One region of the Evansella sp. AB-rgal1 genome, then DNA from elsewhere that is predicted to be linked to it. Evidence: riboswitches for the same ligand, from Rfam matches in the RefSeq annotation. Region 1 holds a riboswitch; each other region holds the start of a gene.
The links. Region 1 has a riboswitch for cyclic di-GMP ahead of ACERII_RS10290 (ABC transporter substrate-binding protein). Riboswitches for the same ligand answer to the same signal wherever they lie in the genome.

Region 1 (10,312 bases):
TGCGAAATGTGAGCCAATTTAAGCAAATGTTTCTAACACAACTAAAGTTAACTTTACGGGAAAAGCAAGCTTGGTTCTGGGGGATTTTCTTCCCTGTCATCTTGATGGTCATCTTTATGGTTATTTTCACTTCGGGTAGTGATGATGAGTTTTCTGCTACCGTTGCGATTGTCAACGAGAATCCTAACCCAACATCAGAAATGTTACTACAACAAATCAACCAAATTCCCGTTTTAGTAATAGAAGGTGATGGAACGGTTAATCGAGAAGAAGCCGATGAACTTGTAAAAGAGCAAGATGTTCACGCAGCCATAGTTTTACCAGAAACAGAAGATGTGACCACTCTTTTACTTCTTGTAAATAAAGAGAATGAAAACGGGGTAACGACACAAGCTTTATCAGGAATGCTCGATAAGTTTGTTCAACAAGCGAATCTTTATGCTGTTGGGGCCTCGCCTACTTATGAGTTAGAAATTGAATCCATCACTTCTGGAAATATGGAGTTAAGCGCTACGGATTTCCTCTTAACGGGGATGATTGCATTAGCGATCGCTCAAGGTGGGTTATTTGGAATGGTAGATTTAGTGGAAATGCGTCGCAAAGGGCTCATCAAGCGATTACGAATGACACCAGCGAATATGAACATTTTTGGGTTAAGTGATATGATCATGCGTTTCGTGTTTAGTATCATTCAAATTGTTTTACTATCACTCATAGGTGTGTTCATTTTTGGGGCAAAACTATACATTGACTTCCCAACACTACTCGTTGTGTTCATCGTTGGCGCACTTTCGTTTAATGCGTTAGGCTACTTTTTCTCATCGTTCAGTAAAACAACAGAGGCATATATGGGAGTCGCCAATATTACAAGCTTCCTTATGATGTTCTTGAGCGGTGTTTTCATCCCAATTGAAACAATGCCACAGTGGATCCAACCAGTCTCCAACATCCTCCCACTAACATATTTCGTGGAAGGATTGAGGGAAGCAATGGTCTATTCCAGTAGTATCTTCAACGCCTCCGTTTGGATTGGTATTGGAATCATGATGCTTTGGGGCGTCATTGCATATGTCCTTGGATCTTGGTTTTATAAAACGAAGTCTATTGTAGAAACAAGGTAGAAAGCAGTGGGGACTAAATCCCCACTGTTTTCTATTCTCTTTCCCAAATCAACTTTCTATCGTCAGAACTTTTCCCTTGTAGAAATATCTGGTTCATGTTTGATATGTCAAAGGTATCCATACGTTGGTTGTCACCAAAATCATGACTTATTTCAAATCTACCAGAAGAATAGTGTTTGTTTACAAGCTGATATCTTGGAATAAAATAAAGGGTCTCTTCATCTTCACTATACATAAATTCATAACCATGGAAGCCTAGTGCACTACTTGTTGTATCACCGACAATAGTTAATGTTTCGCCAACAACTTCAACTTCTTGAATGAAGAGTTCATTAGTAGCAACAGGATTAGCCTTGTTTAAAAAATCATAAACAAAGATTCCACACAGAATTGCCAAAAGGATGAAAGCACTACTAATGGAAAAAATGAGACGATTTCTTAGTTTTTTGAATGGCTTTTTCGCTTTTAGACTAGTAAGTTTTTCATTTTCGTCTGTTAAAGACACTTCAGCTCTCATATCATGGAGTATTTCCTTACACGACTGACAATCATTTATATGGTTTTCAATAAATTCCTTGCTTTCATCACTACAAAGACCGTCTATATAGGTAGGCAATAAATCACGAACAATCTCACATTTATGATCCATGGTTATAACCTCGCTCTCTAAGTTTTACTTTTGCTCTATAGAAATTCACTCTTGCCCAGTTTTCATTCTTCCCTTGAATTTCTCCTATTTCTTTAAAACTAAGCCCACCTAATATACGAAGTAGGACAATTTCTTTCAATGGTTCTTCCATCAAGTGAATTATCTTATATAAGGAAATCTTATCTATCGAATTGATATATTCATCTTCAGGAGAAATATAAGTGATTTCTGAATTACTTATTGACGTATGATTCCTATTTTTCTTTTCCTTCTCTAAATATTTATAAAAGGAATGCTTCGCTATTTGACATAACCACACAGACATTTTGCACTCGCCATTATATCTATCGATCGATTTTACAGCCTGATAAAATGTTTCTTGTGTTAGTTCCTCTGACAAATCCGAATTATGAGAAAGACACATTAGATATTTGAAAACTTCATTCGCATATTCATTATATATTTCAGAAATTTCCTCCATGGCTTTTCCCCCTTTCACTTTATATATCCGGAAAAACAAGAATTCGTTACAATAAAAAATAATTTTTTTGTCTAGGATCAAATAGAAACTGTTCTCCTATAGTTATCTATCACTTCATTCTAGTATTATTATAGTCTTTTATTAAACAAAACTACGTTCATAGTTGAACAATACGTTACAACATGAAGGGGGGATTTCATTATGAGAGAGAAAATACGAAGAATTAGGGGCTTTATCGAAACGAAAGCAGGGAACATAACTGCTCCCTGCTTCACTATGTTAATTCTACTGCTGCTCTGTTTAGAATCTCTGCCAACCAATCTCCAGGAATTGCTATGTTATCCATTGACGTAAGAAAAACTACTTCTAATTTCCCACTCCGTTTTCTAATGACTCCAACACAATCATCATCTAACTCTAGCTCTATTACTAAGTTATAATCATCATCTGGGTCATTTACGATAATCGCCTCCCATTCGCTCACATGTACCACCTCTTTCTATATTTATAATTTCTTACAGCCTTCAAGGCACCATCATAATTGACTCTATTTTATCAAGTGGAAACACCGAGAGCCGTTCCCGATGCTTCCTTCAATTTGTTTTTATAGGTTTTTACACTTAGTCGAACGGTCTGAACTAGTTTTTGTACTATTCCAGGGTTCCTATATACTAGATAAATGGCAAAACTAACAATTGTGCAATAAATACTAACAATTAACGTGGGTTTTCTAACAATTATAGCATGAATACTAACAATTACCGCCTGAATACTAACAATTTGTCGAATCGGAAGCACGGAGAACCGTCCCCACTGCTTCCTTATATACTTTCGTTCCCTTTTTTCATTATTTAACAACCACACAATTTCGCCCTGCCTCTTTTGCACTGTATAAAGCTTCATCAGTCCTGTGCAGAATATCTTCTACTTTATCTCCTTCTTGTGATTCTGTTACTCCGATACTTAATGAAATTTGAAGTTTTCCCTTCTCCGTTTCGAATAGATGATTAGCTATAGTTAATCTCAAATTCTCTGCGAAATGTATTGCTTCCTCCACGGTAGTTTTGGCCATCAGTAATACAAATTCCTCTCCACCAAAACGAGCGAGGACATGCCCTGAAAGAATAGTGTCTTTGACAATATTCGCAAACTTACGTAGTATTTCATCCCCAACAAAATGTCCATATTGATCATTTATCTTCTTAAAATAATCTACATCAAATAAAATAAGACAAAAAGGATCTCCAAATTCCCGTGCATTTTCAAACTCTTCCTTTGCTTTTCGGTAAAAATATCTACGATTATAAAGCCCCGTTAATTCATCTGTAACAGCCATTTTCTCCATTTTTCGATACATTATGGCATTATCTATTGCGATATTTGCTTGGCTGATGTATGTGAGCGCTATCTCTGATTCACTCTTAGAGTAATCTATTTCTTTCCTTTCCAATAAAACCATTCCAACGAAAGAATCGTGGAGGTAAATAGGAACAACCATCGTATAATTATTTTTTTGATCGCCTTGCTTGACGATGATAGGGTGAGAATCTTGTTTTAGTTGCTTGATATAAGTCTGTATTTTACTTTCACTTACTTCTTCTTCCATGCATTTTGCTTCACTTGAGATTATCCATTCTATATCACCATTTTTATACATCCATAAGCTTGCCCGGCAATAAGGAACAATTTGCTTCAAGTGCTCTAATATAAGACGTTGTACCTTAGATTCATCCAAGGTAGAACTGATCATGTACATTGCATGTCTTAATAATTCTGATATACGGCTTCTTTCTTTTTCAGAAGCATATTCAATCTGTAACTTATTTGCCCTTTCCTGTTCTTGCATTAAATCTCTAATTTTCGTAAGCATTTGGTTTAACGAATCCCCGAGCATACCGAATTCATCCTTCGATTGAATCGTTACTCTCGCATCCAAGTTCCCTTTGCGAACATCGGACATCGTTAATAATATCTTTTTCAATGGATTGGTAACCCAATAGGCAAGAATAGTAGCCAATAATAAAAGAGATACAGCAAAAAAGAAAACCCCCTGAAGTACCGAATACCAAAAAAGTTCATCCGTTTTTTCTGAAATATAGTCTTCAGGAACGGCAATAATTACTGCCCCACGTTCTACATTTACATCATTCAATACAGGCACTATTGCAGCGGAGTAACTTTTATTCCCCACCACTATATCAATTGGAGATTCGAGATTGTTCTCTAATGCTGTATCAAATATATCCCTATTAAATTCTACCTGAGGAATTTCTTTCGAGTTACTATGAAACAACAATTTCCCATTTCGATCAAAAACAAATGCATAGGAAACTTCAGGATATTTTTCAACCACTTCTTTACATATCTCCTCAAACTGAAATACATCATTAATATTTATCCCTAATGATAATATTCTTTCCAGTTGTTTTTTCACATCATGTCCGATAAGATACATTTCTCTTTCCATTGACTTACTGTACTCTTTACTGAAGAAAAAACCACTAACCAAATTATTTGATCCTATTGTAACTAACAGAATCGCAACGAGTACTAATAGTATCTTGTTTTTTAATTTATTCATCGATTGTTACCCATCCATAACTAGTAACAACCCTTGAACTTAATAATGTCTTACTTTTAATTTGAATACCTAAATCCTCTGCACGAGCTAAGCTAATTAATGGTTCTCCTTTCATAGAAGTACGAATAGGTAGACTATCGGGTCTTTTTCCATCCTCCAGTATTTGCCTAGCTAATAAACCAGCTTCTTTTCCTTGCTCATAACCTGAAACACTAACAACAGATAACGTACCATACGTTACCCTATCCTTCCAAAAACTAAAGTCTGGTAACTTGCTATTTTCTGCTGTCCATTCTAACACGTCTCGATAATGAACATTTTGACCATTACTATCCTCAAATGTAAATATTCCTAACAATGCAATCGCATCCACCTCTGATTGCAGTTCTATGATTCTCTCTTTATACGTTTCAAAAGAATTTATATAATCCCAAGATACAAATGATATATCTTCTATATTTTCAATAGCACTATCCATTCTCTTTCTAACAGGGCCCCACATTGGATCCTCGTCAAAAATAACAGCGATTTTCTCAACATCTGGTACGATTTCCTTCATCAGTCGCAGATTCTCAAGAAAATGTTCTCGCTCTAATACACCAGTTACGTTTGAAGCATTATCATATCCATAAACTGCCGGATCTTCGTTTACAGCTGTAAAAACAATCGGTAGATTAGTATTGGTATAATGCCTAGCCACATATTCTTGTGCGTCATCATCACCAGTAAATAATAAATCTGGTTGCCAAGATTCTATTAGTGCTATTGCTTCCTCTCCCTTTTGCTTCTTTTGTTCTTCTGTACTAAAGTTTTTCGTATCCATTTCAAAAACTTTGTACTCGATATCTATTCCTTCCAGAGCATCCTGAAATCCTTGGTATTGTGTTTCCGTCCATTCCCAAGGAGTATGATAACTCATCACATGAAGTATTTTGAAGCTTTTATTCTCCCCCTCCTCTGACCCACTCTCCATTTCCACAGTTACAGGAGTATATTCCTCGAAATCGTCCCTACACCCAGATACGATGATTATAAAAAAGATGAATAATACAAGGATAAAAATTCTATTTTCTATTACACGCATCATTTAAATTTCTCCTCCCATCGTGCCCTCTATTTTTGTAATGGCAACGGTTAATCTTAGTTGAATGTTGCTACAGATGGTCTTTATTAGAATATGTGAGTTTTATCAAAACCCTCGTAGCAATAAGTGTAGTCAAGATATCTTTTAAGCCAGTTATTGCCCTATTGAATGTGCAGCGAGTGAAGCCAAACCCAAACAAAAAAAGAAGCCGCTTTCAATAAATAGCCGCTTCTCACCCATAGCATGATGCGTTCGGCGATCCAGCCACCATAGTTTTACCCTTAGGCCTGTGATTTTGCGCCCCTGATTTTCATCAGGTTTGCCAGTTTCGTGCATATTTATCTAATTCCTAGTTATATTAATATTTTACTATAACTACAAGAATTTAAATAGAACTTTTTACCTATGTAACTGTAAAAAAATGATTATTTCCGGAAGCAGTGGGGACGGTTCCTACTGCTTCCTTCGGTTAGCGAAGTAATACAAAAAAGGAAGCTATTTAATATTAGCTCCCTTTTCAAAATATTTAGGTTACAAATTAACACTTTAATTCACTGTAATTTTTACTGAGTCTTTTTCTTTTCTGAAATAAATGTATTACGAAGCGTTCCAACCTCTTTTATTTCACATTCTATCGTATTACCAGCAGAGACAAATTCAGCCCCTAGAGGACTCCCCGTTAAAATGACATCTCCCTTTTTTAACGTCATTACACTAGAAAGATACGATATCATCTTTCGAATGGGAACAATCATTAACTCCGTTGCACTGTTTTGCTTTTCCACATTATTTAATCTTGCTTCCACTCTTACGTTAAATGGATCTAACTCTGTTTCTATAACAGGGCCTAATGGAGTAAACGTATCAAATGACTTCCCTATTATCCAGTGTCCGTCTTCACGGAAAAATTGAGGTGCTGTAACATCATTCCCCACGGTATATCCAAATACATAGTCTAAAACATCTTCTTCGGCAACATTCTTTGTATCTTTTCCAATGACAACAGCCAGCTCAGATTCGAATTTAACCTCGTCAATAGAATGAGGGATCACAATTTCATCTTCAGGACCGATTACGGAAGATGTAGGTTTAAAGAAAAAAACTGGGATTTCAGGTAGTGTCGCTGGTATTTCTTCTACTTTAGATACATAATTTGCTCCGATACCAATAATTTTATTTGGCACTAGTGGTGATAGTTGCTTAACCTCTTGTAACGAGTATGTTTCACCTGTAAATTCCCACGCTTCAAACATATCACCTGATATCTCTTTGATAACATTATTTTCAATTTCAATAACACCTTGAAGAACACTTGAACCATTGCTAAATCTAGTAAACTTCATCTCAGTTTCATCTCCTAAAATTAGAATCTTACATTATAATACTACTATATCATCAATCCCCCCTTCTTTAGTTACACTTTCTTCATGATTATTCAAAAAAGGAGTGGGTTCTCAAGTTTCCTTAAAGGAACGAAATAAGGGAACATACCTATTGGTACTCCTCAAAGGAGCGGTTAAAGGCAACACTTGTCTACAGCACCATACTTTTTTATCCACTGGGGCCATTCACTTCATTCCTGTTGTATGGAACACCAATACTAATTAATCAAAAAGCATGCTATAGCAAAAATACTAAGAATAGTTACTATTGTTTTACTTACTCTGAACGTTTTATCCTTTCCACTTTTTCGATCGAGTTGATATATGTAATTAATGATTAAATTTAACCCAATGAAAGGTAGAATATTTCCTCGGAAATTATCTACAATTGTCAAAAGTTTAATAAGATTAGTTGAATTTATGATGATCCCTCCCCAGCCAAATACCATATTAATAGATGCGACCTTATCACTATGTAATCTCAGCATGTTCCTGATTTATCTATTAGTTTCTCCCAGACCTCGATGGTGAGGGAAAGGTAGACTAACAATGATGACAAAAAAAAGGAAGCAGTGGGGACGGTTCTCTTGCTTCCGGCGGTCATTAAAGTGTTTCCTCTAGAATCGTTAATATAGTATGAACTATATTAACAGAATAACGTCCTTCTGATTCACCAAGTAATTCTGGACAAAGAACTCTCCCTTCGGTGGAGCAAGAAAACAATGGGTACTAGGCAACATAGTAAAAGCATATGTCTCTTTTTATTTTCAATTACTACCACCCTACCAAATATTGTATAGTTCACTATATAATATCACATTATTATCTAGAGGTTGTATTTTTATGGAATTGATTCCTAAAAAAGGTGACTGGCGCCTAATGCATAAATGCTTTAGGTGACAGCCACCTTTTTCTACGATGCTTTCTCACAACACTCTACTTTTTTCATGAAGGACTTTTAATTCATCTTCTATTCATTTAGTCGTTTTTCTAATGGAGCGAGGTCCTTTGATAGATTCACGGTTCCCCCCTGTGTTCCAATCATTCAATCTTTATGGGGACTCGTTTCGTTAATCTACGAATGACCCACAGACCTACCACCAGCAGCACAACTGTTGTAACCATCGCAAAAGGAAGCGATAGATCAGGTAGAGGAATCTGAATAAATCCAAAGAATTGCAATGAACTGCCCCTTTCCCAACCCATATCCGTCAGACCAACATATATTATCGCAGAAATAATCGAAATTGCTCCGCCAATACCACCATACCGATAAAATCCGATACTAATAAGCCAGCCGGCCACAAAGTACGCAAGCCCTGATAAACTATATCCTACAAACGGCACCAACCAAACTGATTCCGTACCTAAAACATCACCATGACTCGTATTCGGCACGTAGGTCGTAACCATTCCAACAAGAAGGAGGACACCTTGTAAGACACTAGCTATCGCCATTATACCAATCACTACCCCACCAGCTCCAACAACCGTTCCTATAAAATAATCCTTTCTCGTAATCCCATTCCCAACGTAATAACCTAGAAATGCAAAGCACGACAAGATTCCAATTACCAACATGAATATTTTCGTTGGCTGAAAAATAAACGCAAGGAAATGAATATGATCCACATCCGTCACAAACCTAGGAATAACGAGAGAGACCACAAAGACAATCCCGACGAACCATATAGCCCACTTCATTTGCGTAAAAAACAAATCACTAGATACCTTAACCGCAGTAGAGGCGTCCTTAAGAAAACCTACTTCCCGACCAGACCCACGATTCACACCACTTATACCACTCATACCTTATCCTCCTCGCCTGTTAAGTGTATAAACAATTCCTGAAGAGAAACTGGCCCCACATCTAAACCGAGTTTCGCCGCTTCCAACTGAGTTTCATCGCTTAATTCGCCGTATACCATCACTGATTTTGTATCTCCAAGCTGCTGAGTTTTCAATTTCTTAACCCCAGTTCCCATACTTGCTACAAACGAATCGACGGACGTAGACGCCCCAATAACCGATGCACCACGACTAATAAACGCGTCATACTGTTCATCAATTAGCAACTGACCATCGTGAAGCAACAAAACATGATCAAACAAATACTCCATCTCCGATACCAAATGGGTTGATAGAATCATCGTCCTTGGATGTCGTGCCTGCTCCTCAATCACTTCCTGGTAAAACAACTCCCGTGTCGGGGCATCCATCGCTAAATATACCTCATCCAAAATCGTCACTGGTGTCCTACTTGCCAACCCCAATATCGAGTTCAACGCCGACTGCTTCCCACTAGAAAGTGTCGATATCGCCTTATCCAAAGGAACCTTAAAACGCCTCGCCAACTCTTCCGCATATTCCCGATCAAAGAAAGGACGATACCTCTCCGCAAACTCCAAATAACCCTTTACCTTTTCATCTTCGTCACTATAATCGGTATCATAGACAAAACCTACATGTGGCATCACCATCCTATTTTCAAACGGATCCTCCCCACCGATTAAAAGCTCTCCAGATGACGGATCCCGATAGGATGCTAACAACGACAACAAACTCGTTTTCCCTGCTCCGTTTCGTCCTAGTAGTCCGTACGTTTTCCCATGCTCAAGTGTAAACGAAATATCCTTCAACACATCGGTATCTTTCAACTTCACCCCTACATTTTTCGCCTCAACATTCAGTCTCATGATAACCGCTCTCCTTTCAACCGTTTGATAATGTCCGTAATTTCTCGCTCCGACAAACCAAGTTTCTCCGCCTCCTGAATCATCGGCACAACAAACTCATCCTCAAACACATACTTTCGGCTCTCCACTAGCATTTCTCTCGCACCCTCTGCAACGAACATCCCAACACCCCGCTTCTTATAAATAATCTCCTCATCTACCAACAAATTAATTCCTTTTGAAACCGTAATATGATTCACCTTATAAAATTGAACCATCTGTGTCGTTGAAGGAATTTGATCATGCTCCTTTAACTGACCCTTTACAATCTGATCCTCA
Region 2 (10,312 bases), on a different contig from region 1:
TCTATTAGTCGTTCCAGTTGTTCCCGATGTGGATATGACATTTGCACCCTTTGCAGAAATAAGAGCCATGGAAGTTCCACCTGTACCAACGATCGGAATGTTCTTCTCGATTGCTGCAATAATAGCTTCCTTATTAGAACCCTCTGGATCAATACTCATCGTAACAAGTCCGTCTACTTCCCCTTCTCTAATTTTACTAGCAATTTCCTTGTCTAATTTACTTGCTTCTTCATTTACATCAGATAGTATTCCACTATAACTACGAACGAGCCCACCGTTTTCATCGATACTGTATATGGATGCTTTTGTTGAATCCTTTGCCCCATCCATGGACTCAGCTGCAGCGATGAATTGAATCTTAGAAATACTTATTTCAGCTACATCGCTTTGTGCAAAAATCTCATGAAGTAGCTTCTCAGGGGACTTCCCTCCTAAATTGTATAAGTTCCCACCACTACTACCAAGAATAGCAATTTTCTTCATACGATTACTCCCTTCTGTTATAAAAAACCATATAGTTTACTCCTAGAATCAAGGACCAAATGCGCTAAGCACTAACTCATGAATCGCCTCTCCTATCATGTATCAAGCGAATGAAGCCATTGTTCTCTTATTTTATTAAAACTAGGAACCTATCATCTACAAACTACTCTTATTCCTTTCCTAGTTACTCAACAATAAGAAAAAACTTCGCTCAGAAGATATAACTTGATTACCTCTTTGCAAAGCTCTCTATTACTTATGTGATCGATAGAAAAACTTAGGAGTCTATACTATTTTTGGAACTACACTTCACACTTCATTATATTAGTGCTTTACCATAATAAAATAATAATAACGCTTATCACTCTATATGTAAATGCAATGAATAGATTTTTCCTATAATAATAGCGAACAGAGCATATCTGTTCGCTACTAAACTTATCTATTGTTTTCTATTATCAATATTTTGAGATCATCCATTACCGATTTAGTTTAAAGTTCTCTACCAGCTCTTGTAATTCTTCTGCAAGCTTTGCCATTTCAATAGATGAGCTTGCAATCTCATTCGTTGATGCTAGCTGCTCTTGCACAGAAGCTGACACTTCTTGTGTTTTAGAAGCGGTATCTGTAGAAATGTTATTAATTTCATTCATGTTCGTTGTTATGTGTTCCATAGATGCTCTCATTTGCTCTGTAGCAGAAGATACTTCTTCTAGTTGTTTTGTCACATTTCGAACAGAACCACGTATATCTGTAAATGTTTGCTCTACTGACCTTATAGCTTCAATACCTTCTGCTGATGTTTCAGAAGTTGCAATCATGGAAGTTACTGTTTCTGCTGTTTCCACTTGAATGCTTTTAATGAGGTTGGAAATCTGTTGAGAAGATTGTTTGGACTGCTCTGCCAGTTTCCTTACCTCATCCGCAACAACAGCGAAGCCTCTTCCATGTTCTCCCGCTCTTGCAGCTTCAATGGCAGCATTGAGTGCTAATAAGTTGGTTTGGTCCGCAATTTGGGTGATTACTCCAACAATTTGTCCAATTTCTTGTGTTCGTTCTCCTAAATTCTCCATTTTTACGGCAACATCTTGAATTGCTTGATTCATTGCTTCAATTTCAGAAATAGATGATTTGATATGTAACGCACCTGAATTTGCTTTATCTGTTGTATCTGATGCAGCATCTGTAACATTTTGGGCACTTTGTGAGATAAGCGTTACACCTGTCGTTACTTCTTGAACCATCCCTGAGCTTGTAGAGGCATTTTGCGCCTGCGTTTCTGCTCCAAGCGCAACCGTTTGTATTGCTGCCGCAACTTGCTTACTAATTTCCGCTGACTGTTCCGATGTAGCAGAAAATTCCTCTGCAGAAGATGCCACTTTTTCCGAAGTTACTTGTATTTGTTCTACCATGTTTCTAAGGTTTGCAACCATAATCTGAAACGAGCTAGCTAGTTCTCCAACCTCATCCTTATTCGTAACTTTGATATCCGTTGTTGTTAAATCACCACCTGCAATATTTTTTGCAGCTGTAGAGAGAAGCTTGATAGGCTTAACAAAGGATCTTACAAATAGCACAACAGCAATACTAGTGATTACTAAACTTGCAACAATGACTAGAAGAATTCCATTAGCTAATTCCTTTATACTAGAAGTATATTGCTCTACCGGCATATAGGTTATGACGTAAAAACCAAAATCTTCATTTTTCTCAAAGGCTACAATATTCTCTACGCCATTTAACATAATGAATCCATTGCCTATACTTTCTTCTCCCATTTTTTCAAAAAAAGGTAGTAGATTCTCTTCCTCACTAAAGTTAAGATTCAGAGTAAATTCCTCTTCCTTAGAGGCAATAGTTAATCCACTTGGATCTATAATCATTGTGTGTATAGAATCATCGTCATTTCCTGTTACTAACTGCTCTGTTAATTTATTCACATCCAATGCAATGACGTAAACAGAGATTACTTCCCCTGCATTATTAAGAATAGAATCGGAAACAGCAATTACTGGCCTTCCAGTTATGGGAGAATACATATAATCACTTGCAGCAACTCCTGGATTCTCTAGCTGCTCATAATAATAAGCCTCATTCTCCCGATCAAAAACGTGTCCTACGGATGCTCCACCTACACCATCAACAAAGGCGCTTCCATCAAAAGAATAGAATACATTTTCATATAATCCATCTGCATTAGTCATTTTCTCTTCTAATCTATTTCTTATTCTAGTAAGCTCGCTTTGATCCACTTCATTTGTGTCTTCTAGATTGATAAAAAAGTTACGAACATAAAGATCCTCAACAACGGAATCAGCCAATGCGAATTGTGAAGCAAAAACAAGGTCAACTTGACTATTCTTCTCATTGGTAACATGTGATAGTGAGTTTATGACCTCTTCTTCTAATGCCTCAGAAGATTGATGGGTAGTATAAAACAAATTAACCAGCATAGGAACTACGATACATAGTAATGTGATGAATGTTATTTTCGTAAATAAACTATTTCTTATTGATATCTTCTTCATTTGTTCTTTTCTCCTTTTATAGTGATTTAATCACTTTTGTTGCGTTTCTTGTGGGGGCTACTTCATTTTTTTCCTAACAACTTAGATAGAAAAGCGGTTTACAACGAACATCTAGCTATATGCGTACTAAAACATGATAGCTTGTCGTTTTCGTAGACTTTCTCCCTTTAGTAAACTTCCTTATTTCAAAAGTATAAAAAACCCACCTCAAAAAAAGGTGGATGGGTATCCTCGCTTTTTTTGCAACCCGGCCATCGTAGCTTACACTAGTTATCAGTAGTCATTCCTTGATAACTAAATACGCCTTAGATCCGTGGCTTTGCGTCCTTACCTTTCGAGTAAGTATGCCTTTTTCAAAATAGGTATTTTGTCCTGGATCTAAATATACATTCGACAAAAAGAAATATCAATTTATATGCTTGGATGATAATAGATAAGACAGATGTTTATAAACAGAGAATGATGGAAAGACAGTAGAAAAAAAGAGAACAAGGTCAATTTGCACCCCTGCTCTCCTTTTCTTCATCTAAAGTAACAAAACAACTGTAGCATTATTATTCCTTAGTGTGTACACTTTCAAGTCACGAGCGCTTGCTACTCCCACACCATATTCAAAATATTCGAAACTCAAATTCTTCATTTGCCATCTTTATCTTATCTTCATGCTTCACTTTCATTCTTTCCATTGGCTGAAGCCTTACTCCATTGACATATGTGCCATTACGGGAATTGTTATCCTTAATAAAATAAACACCATCTGAAGAAAGGATTTTTGCATGCACTCGTCCTATCACTTTACTGGAGAGCGTGTAATCCGTATTGTTTGAGTCTCTTCCAATCGTAAACGTGCTTTTTGTAAGTATAATTTTTTCATTGGTAGAGAGGAGCAGAAGATGAGGTTTGTAAGCAACATCGTCCAGTGTCGTCGTTCCTTCTACCTCCTCCATTTCCAATGTACCAAGAACAGTAGTTCCTTTTGTATCCTCTGGCCCATCTTCTCCATCACTTCTCTGTAAAAAGAAGGAGGTAGATTGAACACTCTCGTTATGAGCCGAAAGGAGGTCTGAAGGAGTACTCGTTTTGCCTTCCTTCTTATCTTGTATCCTAGAGGAATAGGCATCTATGGAGTTATTAGTAGGACTATAAAAGTGTGCATTCCCCCCCATATCCAATACCGGAGAAATACTCCCAGTGGCTTCCTCTATACCACCCATTTCCATTAATTTTTCTTTTAAAGCAGATATATCACTTGTATCTGACTGAATCAAATAATTATGTAACTTGACGAAAAAGACAAGGTCATCCGTTTCTTCAAAGGGAAATTTCGAAAGTATCTTTCGGAAAAACTGCAACAGTGTGGTGGTTTCCAAGTCACTTGGTTGAAATGGTACATAAATAAAATACGGTTGATTATATTGGTCTAGATAAATATATCGCTCGTGTAAAACAAGCTTATTTAAGTCAACCTCATTCTCTTGAAAGTTTGTTATAAGCTTCAAAATAGGTAAGAAAGAGGTGACGATTTTCTCCTTCGTCAATCCTTCACCGAAATGTTTCTCAAGCGTAATCATATTCTCTAAATGATAACTAAACTCCCATCCGTTAGCTTGTTCAGCCAAAGCGAAGGGAACAAGTCCAGAAACACCTTCATCATGTGTGCTTAAAGACTCTAATTCTTCCCTTCGCAAAACTTCGCTTCTATTTAGCAATTTCACTAATTGTCCATCATTATTAGATGAGAAATCCAACCATTTAATCATGTTACCGACCCCTAAAATAATTAATCTATATATTTACATTTTAAGAGAATTAGCCTTATTAACTAAGTCTCTTTCATTCCGCTCCAGTAAAGCTGCCATGTTATTTAAATAGTTTATATTCAATTGTACTCTTCTATCCGAAGACATTACTAGATTGGACGTCATCCAAAGAACCCGATTTAAACCGAACACATCATTCACGTCTCCACGTAGCATATTCACTCCATGATTCAATTGATTAATCCTTTTTCTTATCGTTTGTAATCTAGCACTATAATAGGCGGTTCTTGGTAGGTTAACTTTCATATACGGCTCGATAGATATTCCTGGTCCGCTAAATATCCCCGAAACTACATCTTTCATCTTTCTAGCGCTAGACATCATATTATTAAAAAAGGATTTTGTACCATCAATGAGCTTTTTGGAAAATTGCCCAACTTTTTTTAGCCCACTAATATACGAATCTATTGTTCGTTTTGCTTCTTCCATTAACCCTTTTATTGTTGTTTCAACTATAACAAGTGCACCATTTACAATCGTATAAGTAAGGCTACCAACTAAATTCTTAAAGTTTTCCCCTGCTTGTTTCAAATCTCCTGTTATTATTGCACCGAGAGTTTCCATGCCTTTCATAGCTGTTTCCACAATAGGGTTAGCGATCCTTCTGGTTGGTGATGGCCCTTCTATCCACTCAGAAAATTCCCCACTCTCTTTAAATGTAACACTCACTAAACTATGAGGATAAATTGGATTGATATGATCCACCCAACTGTTTTTGCTTATCGTTACTGTCTTATCAACATAGGGAGCAAAGCCAAGAGCGGAGACAAAATCTCCCGTGTGTACAATAAACGTGTAATTGTCACTCATTAAGCTCTGTCGTTGCTCATTCGTTAAGTTTATCCAGTGAATCGGCTGCCCATTGACAACGTAGGCTTGCAAGGTGGGATCTTCAAGGTGATTGGTATAAACATGTGTTACTAGATTTCCCCCTTTAGAGTGCCCTAATAAAAGCTTCTCCCCATCAGCATGTGCCACATGTTTTTCATAAAAAGCATTTGCTTCCACCTGCTGCTGAATTTCTTTCCCAAACCCTGCTTCCACATTTGAATACCAATCTGTCCGCAAATGGTCCTTATCTGTAAGGTCTTCACTACCTCGATATAAAGCCGCTGCATTTCCATTTGCATCTTCAAAAGCATATCCAACAAATCCTGACGTTGATGCACCACTACTGTTATTTCCACTATTTGGATTATTGTTTTGGTAGCCTACTAATCTAATTTCTTGTAGGTTTGTACTGTTTTTCAGTATTTCTTCAATTTCTTTAATTTCTAACAAAACACCATCATCTTCTTCATCAGTATAATAGCGCCTTGCATCAGTAATAAATTGTTGAAGAGTTAACGACTTAACCCCCTGCCCCACATTCCTCATTGGATCAATATTGATATAAGACAGCCTTAGCAGTAAATAATGCTCTTCATCTGTTAAACTATTTAAAGGCATCGGCTATCTCTCCTCCATGCTTTCATACCAATCTGCCACAGCATCTTCATTATTGATCATATCTTTGAATCTTTCATCTATACTTATAATCCCATATACTTTCGCATTCAGATTATCCCATCCTATATTGTTAACAAAGGTCGTTCTTAAAAAATCAGAAATATCTTCAGATTCATCTACAAATCCAATGGACACCATGAATACTTCCGTACCAACCCCATCCATTAGCTTGTATAGATTATAAATTCCTTCGCTATAAATACTTACGTCAGGTTCATTTGATACTTTTATACTTACGATAAGTACCACTGCCAAGTCCTGGTTTGATTGAATAAATTCCTCTGCCTGTAAATCATTCATGGACTCGTCAAAGGTATTACCTGCGGAACGAAGAAGAATACGATATTCTGCCCCTTCAGGCAAATTCTTTTTAATATCCGCAGCTAATTTAACTTCTAACTCTTTTCCCCAGCGGGCTAATAAATAGGAATCATTGAAAGTTCCCTTCTCTCCAGTACGTTCGCGCATGGTAAAAACAACATCCTCTTCTCCCTTTACGTGAGCTGTCGCACTAATACCTTTTGACCCCGTAGAATAAAATAAGCCGCCTTTTTCATAGTGTTCAATGACAAATTCCTTATTATATTTTCCTTCCAGATCGTCTAACAGCTTTTTCTCTACATTCATACAGCCTGCCCCTCCTACTATTGCTATTACGATTATCATGATTATTATCATACGTTTTTTTAGCGACAAACACGACTCCTCCTTTTTTACATTGACTATTTCCACTCTATGAAAAGGCTTATCATTCTTTTGAAATACGATTAAATGCATGGGAAGACATTTTAAGCAAAAATACTGTTGAATCTATACTGACAGGTTTGATAACATAAGATACTCTTCATCTGTCAAACTATTTAAAGGCATCAACTATCGCTCCTCCATTGTTTTGTATCTTTCCACCACATCATCTACGTTAGTAATCTTATCTATGAATATTTCATCTATGTAGATAACCCCGTACATTTTTGCATTCAGATTATCCCACCCTATATTGTTAACAAAGGCCGTTCTAAGGAAATCTGAGATATCTTCTGATTCATCGACAAAACCTATGGAAACTCGATACCCTTCTGTACCAAACCCCTGGATTAGCTTGTATAGATTATAGATTCCTTCACTATAAATACTTACATCAGGTTCATTTGGTACTTTTATACTTACGAGCAGTTCAACTGACATATCCTTGCTCGATTGAATAAATTCCTCTGCTTGAAGATCTTTCATAGATAAATCGAAGGTATCCAATGACGAATAGAGAGATAATCGATATTTCGCTTCTTCAGGCAAATTCTTTTCAATTTCGTCAGCTAATTTAACCTCTAACTCTTTTCCCCAACGAGCTAATAAATAGGAATCATTGAAAGTGTCTCTCACTAGTTCGTTCACGCATGGTAAAAACAACATCCTCTTCTCCCTTTACGTGAGCTGTCGCACTAATTCCTTTTGGTCTTGACGAATAAAATAAGCCACCTTTATCATAGTGTTCAATGACAAACTCCTTATCGTATTTTGATTCCAAATCAGCTAACAGCTTTTTCTCTACATTCATACAGCCCGTTCCAATTACTATTGTTATTCCGATTATCAAGCTGATTATCATACGCTTTTTTAGATGCAAAACACGACTCCTCCTTTTTGACATTGACTATTTCCCCCACTTATCTCTCCTCCATGGTTTTGTACCTCTCCACTACAGCGTCACTATTAGTGATACTATCTTTGAATCTTTCATCAATGTAGGCTACCCCATACATTTTCGCATTTAGATTATCCCAACCTATATTGTTAACAAAGGCCGTTTTTAAGAAGTTAGAAATATCTTCTGACTCATCTAGAAATCCTACAGACACTCTGTACCTTTCCGTACCAAGCCCTTGTATTAACTTGTATAAGTTATAAATCCCTTCACTATAAGCCTCTACATCAGGTTCATTTAATACTTTTATACTTACGAGGAGTACCACTGCCATGTCCTGGTTCGATTGAATAAATTCCTCTGCCTGAAGATCATTCATGGACTCGTCGAAGGTATCCGCTGCAGAACGTAGAAAAACTCGATACTCCGCTCCTTCAGGCAAATTCTTTTCAATATCCTCAGCTAAGTTAACTTCTAACTCTTTTCCCCAGCGGGCTAATAAATAGGAATCATTGAAAGTGCCTTTCTCTCTAGTTCGTTCACGGATGGTAAAAACAACATCTTCTTCTCCCTTTATGTGAGCTGTCGCAGTAATTCCTTTTGGTATTGATGAATAAAATAAGCCACCTTTATCATAGTGTTCAATGACAAACTCCTTATCGTATTTTGATTCCAAATCAGCTAACAGCTTTTTCTCTACATTCATACAGCCCGTTCCAATTACTATTGCTATTACGATTATCAAGCTGATTAGCAAACGCTTTTTTAGCTGCAAAACACGACTCCCCCTTTTCGCCATTGACTTCATTCCATTAAAATATTCACAGTTATATAATTCGTATAAATGTATGTATAATGACCATATTTTTTAAAGGCGGGCAATTAGCCATAACAGCCAATTGCCCGTTGAATCTCCATGCAAAAAGAAAACTGCATGGGTGCTACAAAATGTTGTTGGTTAGAATGTATAAAGGCAGACACTTTTGCTAACAAGGTAAGCCTCGCTCACAAAATTCATACTCACCGTGGGGTCTTCTACTATTCCTTATCCCGCATGAGTCTTTGCCACTCACTTCACCAAGCAACATGAAAGGTAATACTACTTAAATGCATTCGCGTTATTATTAATTGCCGTTTCCGCAGCGTTATAGTTTGTTACGGTATTATCTAAGAATTTAGCATAGCTGTCTACTACTTGACGATACTCTTCAAATCGCGGACTTAATGCATTAAAGTTACCACGAATCGTATTGGAGGCATCGCTTTGCCACGTTTGCGATAAGGCATTCATTTCCTTTTTGATTTCTTCCAAATTGGCAGACAATGAAGCATTTAACGTTCGAATCTGCGATGCTGTCTTACTAACTTCTCCTAACGATATTTTAATTCCTTCTACAGCCATTTTTTCCCCTCCTTTAAGTAAAAAGTATGGATTCAACTAGTTTGTTAATCGCTTAGCTTGGTTGGCTATTTCACTTTGCGTTTCTCTGTACGGATTGGTGCGGATTATTTAATGAAAGGAGACGTCCATTAAAGATGATTTTCAACCCCATAACATAAAGAACATCACCAATATTCAACTTTGCTTCCGTTACCTTCTCTCCGTTCACATACGTGCCATTGGAGCTACCATTATCTTTCACCACCGCATTCCCTTCTGTATCGTAAACGATCCGGCAATGAAGATTCGACACTAATTGATTCCTAAAGCAAATCTGAGCTTGTTGTGATCTGCCAATATTTATTTCACTTGCAGTGACCTGGTGTCTTGTAAATTCATTTCTTCCATCTGTCGGCGGTTCCACATATAATAAAGCAACTGGCCCCTTTTCCCTAAAAATGGTATACGTTTGGAAGGGAACTATTTGAAGTTTCCTAACACGCTGTTGATGAGTATCCTTCAAATATGCTTGTTTATTCGACTTTAAATACCAGTTGCCGTTTTCCCCTTCTACGGCCATAATTTCCTGATCATAGGAAGAAAGTATGTATTGACCTGTCACCCTATGGGGTAAAACGGTAGTAACTGCTTTTCCCTTATCAAATAGTGTTAAAATCATGACGACTTCCTCCTACATCCTCATATGTAACTTCCTTACTCCATTTTGTCGACGCTAGTCTTCTCCATAACTTCTTCTAACGTTATACCGATTTTTACATAAATATAAGGAAAGTCCTCATCTCCAGAAAGAACATGAAAAATGGGGGTAATTTGCTTTAATTTATTCTCTTCCATATAATCAATCAATACCCTGTAGGCAACCTCTGTTTTTGCCTCAAAGTCATTAAATAAACAAAGGGAAACCATGTCTTCTATACTAAAGTAACTA
Region 3 (10,312 bases), on a different contig from region 1:
TGAATTTAGTGAGTATTTTGACAGTAATGATGATATTTCTGCAAGGCTAATGGCGATGAGAGAAGAGTTACCAAGAATTATCGAAGAATTTGAGCAAACAGTTTCTCGTTTACTTGAGTATGAAGAAGAACTAAAGAAAATTCCAACGTTAATGCCTACTTCGGGTGGAAGAATAACATCTAGATTTGGAAACAGAAACGATCCTTTTTCAGGAGCAACTTCTTTTCATTCAGGAATTGATATTGCAGGACCGTTGAACTCTCCAATTTACGCTACTGCTGACGGTATTGTATTAACTGCAGGATGGGACGGACCATTAGGGAGAGCGATAACAATTCAACATGGGGGAACATATGAAACGATATATGCTCATCTAAATAGTATTGCTGTTTCTGTAGGAGACGAAGTAAAAAAAGGAGAAATTATTGGTGGGATGGGAACGACTGGGCGCAGTACAGGTGTACATCTTCATTATGAAATTAAGCGTAATGGAAATTATGTAAATCCATATACTTATATGACATTTCATGAAAATAAATGAACGATACCATATAGAAATTTTGCAATATGTTCTTACTAGAACTTAGGATAAAAAGAAAGGAACATATCCTAATATATAAGGAGGTGTTTACCAGCGAAAGCTGGTACTAATATGTTTTCTAAACAAAAGAATGATAGAAAAGTAAATGAAATTTCAACATTAATTGGTGAAGGAACATCTGTGGAAGGCTCTCTAAATATAGAATCCAGCATAAGAATTGATGGAAAGGTCTATGGTGATATTAAATCAGCTGGTGATGTTACAATTGGGAAAGAAGGATACGTGGAAAAATCAATAATTGCTAGAAATCTGTATATTGCAGGGACGATGAAAGGGAATGCTAAAGTTGAAAATAAGATTCATATTTTTGAATCAGGAACTTTAAACGGCTCTGCAGAAATGAAATCTATTGTTATTGACGAAAATGCACATTTCTACGGTAGAAGTTTAATGAAAGGTACAAATAAAAATAATGTTCATAAACCGAAAGTAGTAGAGATAGAACGAGAAAAAGAAAAAGAAGTTATAGAAAGCACAAAAGAAGAATATAAGGAAAAAGAAAAGGATAAAGCCATAAGTGAATAAAAACGGGAGAGAAAAAGGTATACCTTTAAAGGTATACCTTTTCTGTTTACTTAATTTTATATGGTTGGTACAAGGGTGAGACAAAAGAGAAAAACAAATATGTTTAACAAAAAGGAGAAATCTTGTTGAATTATGTAAAATAATAGATTAAAATAGAATAAAGTAGGACATTAGTTTTAGTCCGATAGAATTAAATATTTGTAAAAGGGCAAACTTATTGAAAAATAAGGACGCAAAGCCAAGGGCCTAATCTAACGATAGAACGGCAGCCGGTTGCACTAGATTTATTACTTATGTAATAGCCCTTTTTTCTGTGTAAAAAAGGGCTATTTTTTTATACTTTAGATGTTAAAAGTATAAAAAACTGCCTCTTCCCATTTAAATCTTGTGATAAACCAACTTTTTCGAATGTCAAATATAGGGGGAAATCAAGATGATGATAAGTTCAAAGACTATAAAGACTCATACAAAAGCGAAGATTATTATTTATCTAGATCAACAAAATTATATCTCATCACAAATTAAAAATGAGGTTACACATTTTTTTGAAGAGGTTCATATTAAACACAATATACCTACCGTCAATAAAAGTGGTGAAGATTGGATTTTTTATGTGTTAAATGATTTCTCAAATCAGGAATATGACAAGCTACGTTATCACTTACAATCATTAAATGTAAACGAATCACGAATACTTCTTGTAAGTGTTAACAAACTTGATAGAAATTTATTTCGATTCTTATCATTACAAATTTGTGGAGTTGTAACTTTAGAAACATTGCAAAATAACACTATAACAGTCATTTCTTCATTACTTACAAAAGGAGTTTTTCTTGAACCGAAATTCCATTATGATCTTGTAATGGAAATAGATCGTTTAAACAAGAGAGACAAACCTTTAAAAAAATTAGTGTTAAATAAAGAAAAAGTGAATGAACAGCTAACGAAAAAAGAACAGGACATTCTACAACTATTATTAGATGGACATAGTAACAGTAAAATTGCGGAACTCTTATTTTTTGCCCAATCGACTGTTAGTACTACAATAAGTGTGATATTAAAAAAGATTGATGCCAGCGATCGAACAGATGCAATAGTAAAGGCAATTCGTATTGGTTGGGTTGATGGTTTTCGATAACAATATATTTTTATAATTATAATTGATAAAGATCCAATAGGGTCTTTTTTTCTTTACTTTTTTTCTTTACTTTTTTTCTTCCCCTTATCATAAAAACTTGTAAATTTTGTGTTTCATACTGTATTTTATTTTGATAAGAAAACTGACTCATATTATTGCTTCAATCATCACATTCTATGTTATATGGATTGACTCCTAATAAAAAGAGGGTGATGATTTGGATAACTCATTAGTTTACTTACGAGAATCGTTATCGAATTATACGGAAAAAGATGAATTATGTGAGCGTATGTTTAATAAGTTGGATAACAGTGATTACAAAACGAAAGAGGATTTTATTCGTGAACTTACAACAAGAGAAATCTCATTATTAGATACCATTATGAAAGATGAGATTGAATATGCAAAGCAAGAGCAAGACGAGAAAAGAGCAAAAGAGTTAAATGAGGTCTATGAGTTACTATTTTGATGGCTATCAATAAAGAGGAGTTTATTTGGCTAATCCAAAGTAATGTTAGGAGGTGAAATTTGTGGGAAAACATCGATCAACATCAAGTCAAAATCCTGCTGTACCTGCAGCACGCAGTGTCAATCCATTAGGTCAATCCCCAGACGATAAAGATGCAGGGGAAGTAATTAGTCAAGGTCATGAAGCTGCAAAGAAAAAAAATACTAAGTAATACAAAATACAGAAGGGTAGTTCAATGCTTAACTTGCTTGAATTACCCTTTCGATTTAAAGGAATATACTTTATTTTGTTTAATCCAATATCTCAATTGGAGTACATAGCATTAATATTAACAAGCACATAAAATATCTTGATCTATTGATCAAATAATTCTTCTTTTGATTGAAACTCCATATCACCGCTCCTTTCAATAGTACGTAAAATTCAAATTATTCAAATTAAAATTTACTCACCTATAACAGTTTTTTCCTGGTTACATAAACAATGACTAGGAAAAATAAAAGAGAAAAGGAGGTATGTGGAATGAGAAAAAGACATGGTCAAAAAAATGCCGCATTAACAAATAATCATACTCCGAAGGAAAGTTTACCGGTTGTGCATGAAGAATATAAGAGAAATATTCATAACCGTTCTAAAACAGGACCTAGGACTAAAGATTAATACAAGTAAAGGAGTAAGGTAATCTTGAATAAAAAGAAAAAAGAGAAAAAAGACATGAATGATATTCTTCATAACACTCCACACCATGGTCAAGTTGAAATGAACCTTGATTCAAATATTAGATCAGAAGAAAAAAAGACTAAGGAGTAAGAAACTGCTGCGTCTAGAGAAACATTATAAGGCGCAGCACTTTTTTTGCATACTTAGAAATGATAACTGGGTACAATATGAACATTATAAGGGAGGTGTAAAGAATGAAAGATACATTATCTTATGTTGAAAAGCTAGAAAACTTGTTCGTTTTATTGGAAACACGATCCATGTTAAAAGATACATTATCTAGTTATGATGATGAGGGGTTGAAAGAAGATTTAAGAAAGATTGAGCAAGAAATCCGTTCATATTCTACAGGTTTAAGCTGTGAAGAACTAGAAGAGAAAATCTCTATATCATTATTTACTCCTACAATATTAGAAGAAACTCAACACACCACAAATTTTAAATATGAATAATTTTCCTAATTTGATTAAAAATAATTACATAACATAAAAAGGGAGCTAACAGTATGAAAGAACATTCTATGAAGTTGGTTTTGTTAGGTATATTTTTCTTTGCTATTTCAAGTTTATTTATGAATGTCAGTGCAAATGAATTATCTATTGGAGACATACATCAAGAATGGTGGTGGAACAATGATCGAGATAAGGATCGTCAACAAGAACTACCAGATCCAGAAGGTGGTCCCGAGAAAGTAGAAAGACCTCGTAATCCTGTGTCAAATATTGTTCTACAGCAGCGGTATCCAGAGACAGTTGTTCTTCAAGGTCCAGCAACAGTAAACCAAGTAGCCTTAACTTTTGATGATGGTCCAGACCCTCGATTTACACCGCAATTATTAGATGTGCTTAACGAATATGGTGTAAAAGCTACTTTCTTTATTATGGGGGCAAGAGCAGAAGCTCATCCTGACTTGGTTCAAAGAATAGTGGAAGAAGGACATATAATTGGAAATCATACATTTTGGCACCCAAACTTGGTAGAGCAGGGGGAGGTTGCAACCTTAGAAAGAGAAGTACAAAAAACCGAGGATTTTCTTGAAAGTTTGATTGGGTATCGAACAAAGTTATTTAGAGCTCCATATGGGTTCTTGTATAATGAATTGGTAGAAAAACTTCGTGATATGGATTATACAATAGTAGGATGGTCCGTAGATTCTTTAGACTGGCAGGAGGATTCCCCAGAAGAAATTGCGTTTAACGTATTAAGTAATACAACACCAGGATCGATTATATTAATGCATGATGGAGCAGAGTGGGAAGGGGATCGAACTAACACGATTCAATCTTTACAGGAAATAATTACAACGTTACAACAAGGTGGTATTGAATTTGTCACTGTTCCAGAATTATTAACTATTCCTTATCAAAAATAATAAAACCACTGAAAAAGTTGAAAGTAATAACTTTTTCAGTGGTTTTTTTGCTTATTGTTTTATTTTTTTATAGATAAGCCATAAATTGATCCTTTATCTTATCATTCAAAGAGAAAGCAGAGTATCGACGCCCATTTACAATGGTTTTTAAAAGGATAAGAATTTATAAAAATTTTTTGAACTTAGAAAGGTGTCTAGCTCCAGTCGCCAGGACCTCGTGTCAAATAACCTGGCCGATTAAAAAGTAAAAAGCACTTTTTATCGTCCAGAACATTTGCATTTCAGTCCTGAGAGGGCGCCTTGCACTTTTCTTAAAGTATTAGGTTGAATTATTTGTTCTAGTTCTTCGTTGTGAAATCAACATTCCACTTTTTCTTGAGAGAGTGATGTTGCTGTGCATGAAGGAAAGCTTCGTACGCTTCATATACGTGAACAGAACTTTCATAAATTGGTGGTACCAAAGATCGTTGATGATTCATAGTTATATACACTAGACTTTTGTACCAGTCCTTCGATTTTTTATGTCACTAGCCCTGCTAAGTACATATAGTAATAGTGCGTCTAATTAGAAAAGAGAAAAATCCAAAATGGTGAGGTAATTAATATGAAAAATAATATCTTTTTTAAAGCTGTTCCAGGTTTGTTTCAGAGAAGAAAGAAAATTAAAGATGATAACCAACAATATTTTTATAATAATAAATTGCTAGAATCGGTTAATAAGCTAAAAGTAACAAATAAAGAAATTGTTGCAAATGTAAGGGAATTACATTCTTCCACGGAGTATCTTCAAAAAGTGATGAATGAAATTAGTAATCATAGTCAAAGTAGTTTAAAGGGTGTAAACCAGCTTCATGATAAACTTCATAATTTACAAAGCGATCAAAAAGAAAGGGTAGAAAAGCAATTACAGAGCTTACAAGAAAGTATTAATTATTTAAAGGATACTCAAGAAACGAATCAAGCAAATGTAAAGAATGAACATGAATTACTAATACTTTTATTAGAAGGTCTGTATGAACGAATTGAGTCACTACAAAAAGAGTATGAAACGGAAATCCACAGTATTTCAAATAAAATGATGATAAAGCAAAGAGAAGCTGAGGAAAAGAGTAATATACTAATCGACAATGATAAAGCAAATAATAACCTCTTGTTTAAAATTCGCGAGCAACATTTAGAGTTTGAACAGAACATCATAAACGAACAAGCAAACTTTGTGGAGCAACTAACAGAATTACGTAAGGATATGAAAAGTCTTCAAGCCATTTTAGAGAATGATATTTTACAAAAGAATTAGTTGTGTAAAAAAAGGGCTAACTCGATGTAGATTTTTATCTTTCGAGTTGGTCTTTTTATTTCATATGTTTGTAAATATGTTCACTGACGTTAACTATTGGTTGTGATAAAATAAGAAGAGTTAAGATTAGCAATTTATAACAACGTTGGTATTAGGGGTTACAATACAATCTCCTAAAGGAGGAGAATTTATGCTTCAGCGTTTAAATGCTTTTTTACAAAAGTGGATGCCTTTCATTACACCTACTTCTGTTATATTAGGAGTAACAATATTATCTTTTCTTCATTCTTATGCATTTTTAGTAACATGGATATTTGCATTCATTAGTTTTGCAAGCTGTATAGGTCTAAATATAAATGAAATTAAAGAGTCGATAGCAAAGCCATTAAAAATAGTAATGTGTCTGCTTATTATTCAAGTGATAATGCCCTTGGTGGCTTTTCTTGTAGGTTTTATCTTTTTTAACGGAGATATATATACTATTACAGGATTAGTATTAGCGTTTACAATTCCCACAGGGGTTGTGTCATTAATGTGGGTCTCTATTTACCAAGGTGATCGGGCTCTAACTCTTTCCATTGTTCTTATTAATACCATTATTTCACCATTGACGGTTCCTTTCATCCTCAATCTATTATTAGGTGCGAACATATCGATGGATACATTCGGATTAATGCAAAGTTTATTCTTAATGATTGTTGCTCCATCACTGTTAGCAATATATATAACGAAACTTCTGAAAGAGAGAGCAAAGCAGACAGCGACTATGTTAGCACCATTCTCAAAAATCGCATTAATTTTTGTTATTATCATAAATGGTGCGGTTGTTTCTCCTTATTTTATAAATATTGATGGGAGAGTAGTTGCTATTGCAATAACTGTCCTATTAATCTCATGTAGTGCATATACGATAGGTTTGTTAATAACTTTCTTATTTAATTGGGACAAAAGAACTGCAATTAGTATTATGTATAATAGCGGAATGAGGAATAATGGGGCAGGGGCGGCATTAGCAATCACATACTTCCCTCCTACAGTTGCATTTCCAGTTGTATTAGCAATACTCTTCCAACAATTCCTCGCATCAATGTCAGGAAAGTTGGTTGAAATATATTTATTCAAACAAGAGGAAACAGAAGAAAAAAATGATAAAACAGCCTTGAAAAAAAGCATGTAATAGGTATAACCTTAACCCTATTACATGCTTTTTGAATTGCGAACTCCCCGCGTAAAGGGCTGGACTGAAGGGAATGGAATACAACCAACAAAGTTGTTACTACTCGATAGTTTAACTCCACTTGATAACCCGTATTTTCAGTGTAGACACTATTATATAACAATCAATTGGTTAGAATGATAAAATAGATAGAAGTTTCATTACATTTCAAACAAGTATTACAATCAATAGTGATAATAAGAAAAGGGGATCACATGAAAAAATTTAACGAATATAATTTAAGTGAAGACATAAAACAATCACTAGAAGTTCTACATTATACGGATCCTACAGAAGTACAACAGAAAGTAATTCCACTAGCATTGAAAAAAATAGACTTAATTGTTAAGTCTAGAACTGGAAGTGGAAAAACAGCTTCATTTGGGATTCCTATTTGCGAACTAATTGACTGGGAAGAAAATAAAGTACAAGCACTGATACTGACTCCTACCAGAGAATTAGCAGAACAAGTAAAAGAGGAATTGATTAGTATTGGTCGTTTTAAACGATTAAATGTTATTTCTATTTATGGAAAACAACCTTTTGAAAAACAGAAGTTAGCATTAAAGCAGAAAACGCATGTTGTTGTTGGAACTCCAGGTAGAGTATTGGATCATATAGAAAAAGGAACATTTCCCTTGGATAAAATAAAGTACACTGTCATTGATGAAGCTGATGAAATGCTTAATAGAGGATTTATTGATCAAGTAGAGAGTATAATTCAAACATTACCGAAGGACAGAGTAACCTCAGTATATTCTGCAACGTATACTGATGAAATTGAGAATCTATGTCATACATATTTAAAAAATCCCAAAAAGGTAGTGATTGAAGCAAAAGAACACCAAATTAATTTGATTAGTCATTCCTTCATTCATTGTAATGAAAAAGAGAAGGTTTTACTTTTAAAGGATATAACAATTGTGGAAAACCCCGATAGTTGTATTGTTTTTTGCAACACACAAGATAAAGTGGATGATGTGTATAAGGAACTAAGGAAATCAAATTATTCGTGTAACAAAATTCACGGTGGTCTCATTCAAAAGGATAGGCTATCTATCATGGAAGACTATAAAAGGGGTAGTTTTCGTTATCTTGTTGCTACAGATTTAGCAGCAAGAGGGATCGATGTGGAAAATATAAACCTAATCATTAATTATGATTTCCCATTCAAGGAAGAAAACTATGTACATAGAACCGGAAGAACAGGACGTGCGGGTAAATATGGTAAAGCTATCTCACTAATTACTCCAAAAGAAAAACAAAGTATATCATCATTTGAAAACTATATAGGAATCAATATAACATTTGAAGATCCACCATCAAAAGAGACAGTAGCTAAAGCTCACACATTATTTAAAGAAAAAATGAAAGAAGTATCTAAAAGAAAAGTGATGAAAGCTGATTTAGTTAATAAAGACATTATGAAGCTTTATTTTAATGGTGGTAAGAAAAAGAAACTTCGCGCCGTAGACTTCGTAGGTACAATTACAAGTATAGATGGAGTAACAGGTGAGGACATAGGCATAATTTCTATTCAGGAAACTACAACGTATGTTGATATACTAAACGGTAAAGGTAATTATGTTTTAAAAGAGATGAGAAATATGACTATTAAAGGAAAGCAGTTAAAAGTTCATAAAGCAAAGGAATAAGTTTAGAATAAAGGAAAGAGAGTGTGTGAAAGGGATAGAACCTTTCACACACTCTCTTTTGTGTTATTAAAATGTAAAGTCTGAACCTACTACACTTCTTACTCTAAAGCTAGTATCAATGTATGCAACTTCTTGTACATCTAATACTTCGTCAGCTACATCATTAATTGCAGGTACCGCGACTACAAATGCTGTTGCAAACATTAATCCGATAAGAAATTTTTTCATAAGATTCACTCCTCATATAATTTATTAATCATACATATATAGCTAAACACTTAATGCTGAAAGCAACGAAGTGTCTACGCCCAAGTCTTTTAAAGCTAACAAAGGTAATTGTCTAACAAATTGATCCCCAGATTTACTGAAATACTCAACTGCTTTGTAGAATTCTTTTTCATCATTTTTTGCGAGCCCACTATAATAATAATGATAGCCTAATTGAAAATCGCTATCTAATTTCCCTTTATTTTCTTCTAAGAGTTTTGAAGCTGATTCTTTATCACCTTTTTTTATTAGACAATATGCATATATTAGGATATCATCAATTAATTGAATATTTGACCATTCTACTTTGTCAAGTTTATTCCAATAGATATGTAAAAAGTTAAGAGACCTTTTAATATTTTTTTGTTCATTAACATTATCAGTTTCATTCAATAGATCAACTGATAGTTCAAGATTTTTTATAGATTTATCATAATTCTCAAATAAGTAAGAAAGCCCCAAATTTTTATAGGCGATTGCTTTCATAATAGGGGTAGGAGCCTTCTCTCTTAAGTTTTCTCCATACATTCGAGATTTTTCTAATTGGTTCAGGTGAATATGAACACTTTGCATTGCCAAGTCTAACCGAGATTGTAAAGAATCTTTCATATAACCGTCATTTAGCATTTTGATTTCGGCATTAATTAACTCACTAAGGATCTCTATCATTTGGAATGCTTTTAAATCGTGATAGTTATACAATTGAAAAATTTTCCTTAGCACAGACATTTCAGCAGATTGACATTGAAGGTGAGTTAATTTATCAATAGATTCTATTAAACTCATTTCATGTTTGCAAACTAAATTATCGATTTGATAGATAGTTGCCCACTCTTGACTAATCACATCATCACTGTTAGATAGTTTATCGATAAGATATTCCAATAACTTTGTGTTGCTATTACTAACAGCGTATTCTAAAGATACTCTTGCTAGATAACTATCGTCCTCGAAATCTCTAATTATATGATCAATATCACTACATGAACGGAAAATTTCGTCTGAATATTGTGTTTCCATAGATTCAACCCCAAATCTTCAGTTATTGTGAA

Region 2: another riboswitch for cyclic di-GMP. It lies ahead of ACERII_RS21835 (methyl-accepting chemotaxis protein); the one in region 1 lies ahead of ACERII_RS10290 (ABC transporter substrate-binding protein).
Region 3: another riboswitch for cyclic di-GMP. It lies ahead of ACERII_RS06835 (response regulator transcription factor); the one in region 1 lies ahead of ACERII_RS10290 (ABC transporter substrate-binding protein).

Annotation. Positions count from the first base shown of each region.
Region 1 covers NZ_JBGUAU010000010.1:60,715-71,026, forward strand. Annotated here, with positions in the region: gene ACERII_RS10260 (ABC transporter permease) at 1-1,121, shown strand, start outside; gene ACERII_RS10265 (zf-HC2 domain-containing protein) at 1,153-1,770, opposite strand; gene ACERII_RS10270 (RNA polymerase sigma factor) at 1,760-2,251, opposite strand; gene ACERII_RS10275 (hypothetical protein) at 2,526-2,735, opposite strand; gene ACERII_RS10280 (hypothetical protein) at 2,807-3,049, opposite strand; gene ACERII_RS10285 (diguanylate cyclase) at 3,099-4,832, opposite strand; gene ACERII_RS10290 (ABC transporter substrate-binding protein) at 4,825-5,919, opposite strand; cyclic di-GMP riboswitch class I at 6,168-6,250, opposite strand; gene ACERII_RS10295 (fumarylacetoacetate hydrolase family protein) at 6,480-7,259, opposite strand; gene ACERII_RS10300 (hypothetical protein) at 8,340-9,107, opposite strand; gene ACERII_RS10305 (ATP-binding cassette domain-containing protein) at 9,104-9,994, opposite strand; gene ACERII_RS10310 (GntR family transcriptional regulator) at 9,991-10,312, opposite strand, start outside.
Region 2 covers NZ_JBGUAU010000034.1:22,781-33,092, reverse strand. Annotated here, with positions in the region: gene ACERII_RS21840 (PTS sugar transporter) at 1-483, opposite strand, end outside; gene ACERII_RS21835 (methyl-accepting chemotaxis protein) at 963-3,011, opposite strand; cyclic di-GMP riboswitch class I at 3,250-3,370, opposite strand; gene ACERII_RS21830 (DUF6382 and FHA domain-containing protein) at 3,623-4,771, opposite strand; gene ACERII_RS21825 (Mbeg1-like protein) at 4,805-6,280, opposite strand; gene ACERII_RS21820 (hypothetical protein) at 6,284-7,036, opposite strand; gene ACERII_RS21815 (hypothetical protein) at 7,214-7,747, opposite strand; gene ACERII_RS21810 (hypothetical protein) at 7,701-7,964, opposite strand; gene ACERII_RS21805 (hypothetical protein) at 8,005-8,757, opposite strand; gene ACERII_RS21800 (pore-forming ESAT-6 family protein) at 9,082-9,384, opposite strand; gene ACERII_RS21795 (FHA domain-containing protein) at 9,455-10,042, opposite strand; gene ACERII_RS21790 (DUF5085 family protein) at 10,078-10,312, opposite strand, start outside.
Region 3 covers NZ_JBGUAU010000006.1:133,359-143,670, reverse strand. Annotated here, with positions in the region: gene ACERII_RS06845 (M23 family metallopeptidase) at 1-541, shown strand, start outside; gene ACERII_RS06840 (bactofilin family protein) at 653-1,126, shown strand; cyclic di-GMP riboswitch class I at 1,324-1,407, shown strand; gene ACERII_RS06835 (response regulator transcription factor) at 1,560-2,264, shown strand; gene ACERII_RS06830 (sporulation protein) at 2,482-2,733, shown strand; gene ACERII_RS06825 (hypothetical protein) at 2,795-2,944, shown strand; gene ACERII_RS06820 (hypothetical protein) at 3,256-3,393, shown strand; gene ACERII_RS06815 (hypothetical protein) at 3,418-3,543, shown strand; gene ACERII_RS06810 (hypothetical protein) at 3,648-3,905, shown strand; gene ACERII_RS06805 (polysaccharide deacetylase family protein) at 3,959-4,825, shown strand; gene ACERII_RS06800 (hypothetical protein) at 5,430-6,122, shown strand; gene ACERII_RS06795 (bile acid:sodium symporter family protein) at 6,313-7,299, shown strand; gene ACERII_RS06790 (DEAD/DEAH box helicase) at 7,554-8,993, shown strand; gene ACERII_RS06785 (hypothetical protein) at 9,060-9,221, opposite strand; gene ACERII_RS06780 (AimR family lysis-lysogeny pheromone receptor) at 9,264-10,280, opposite strand.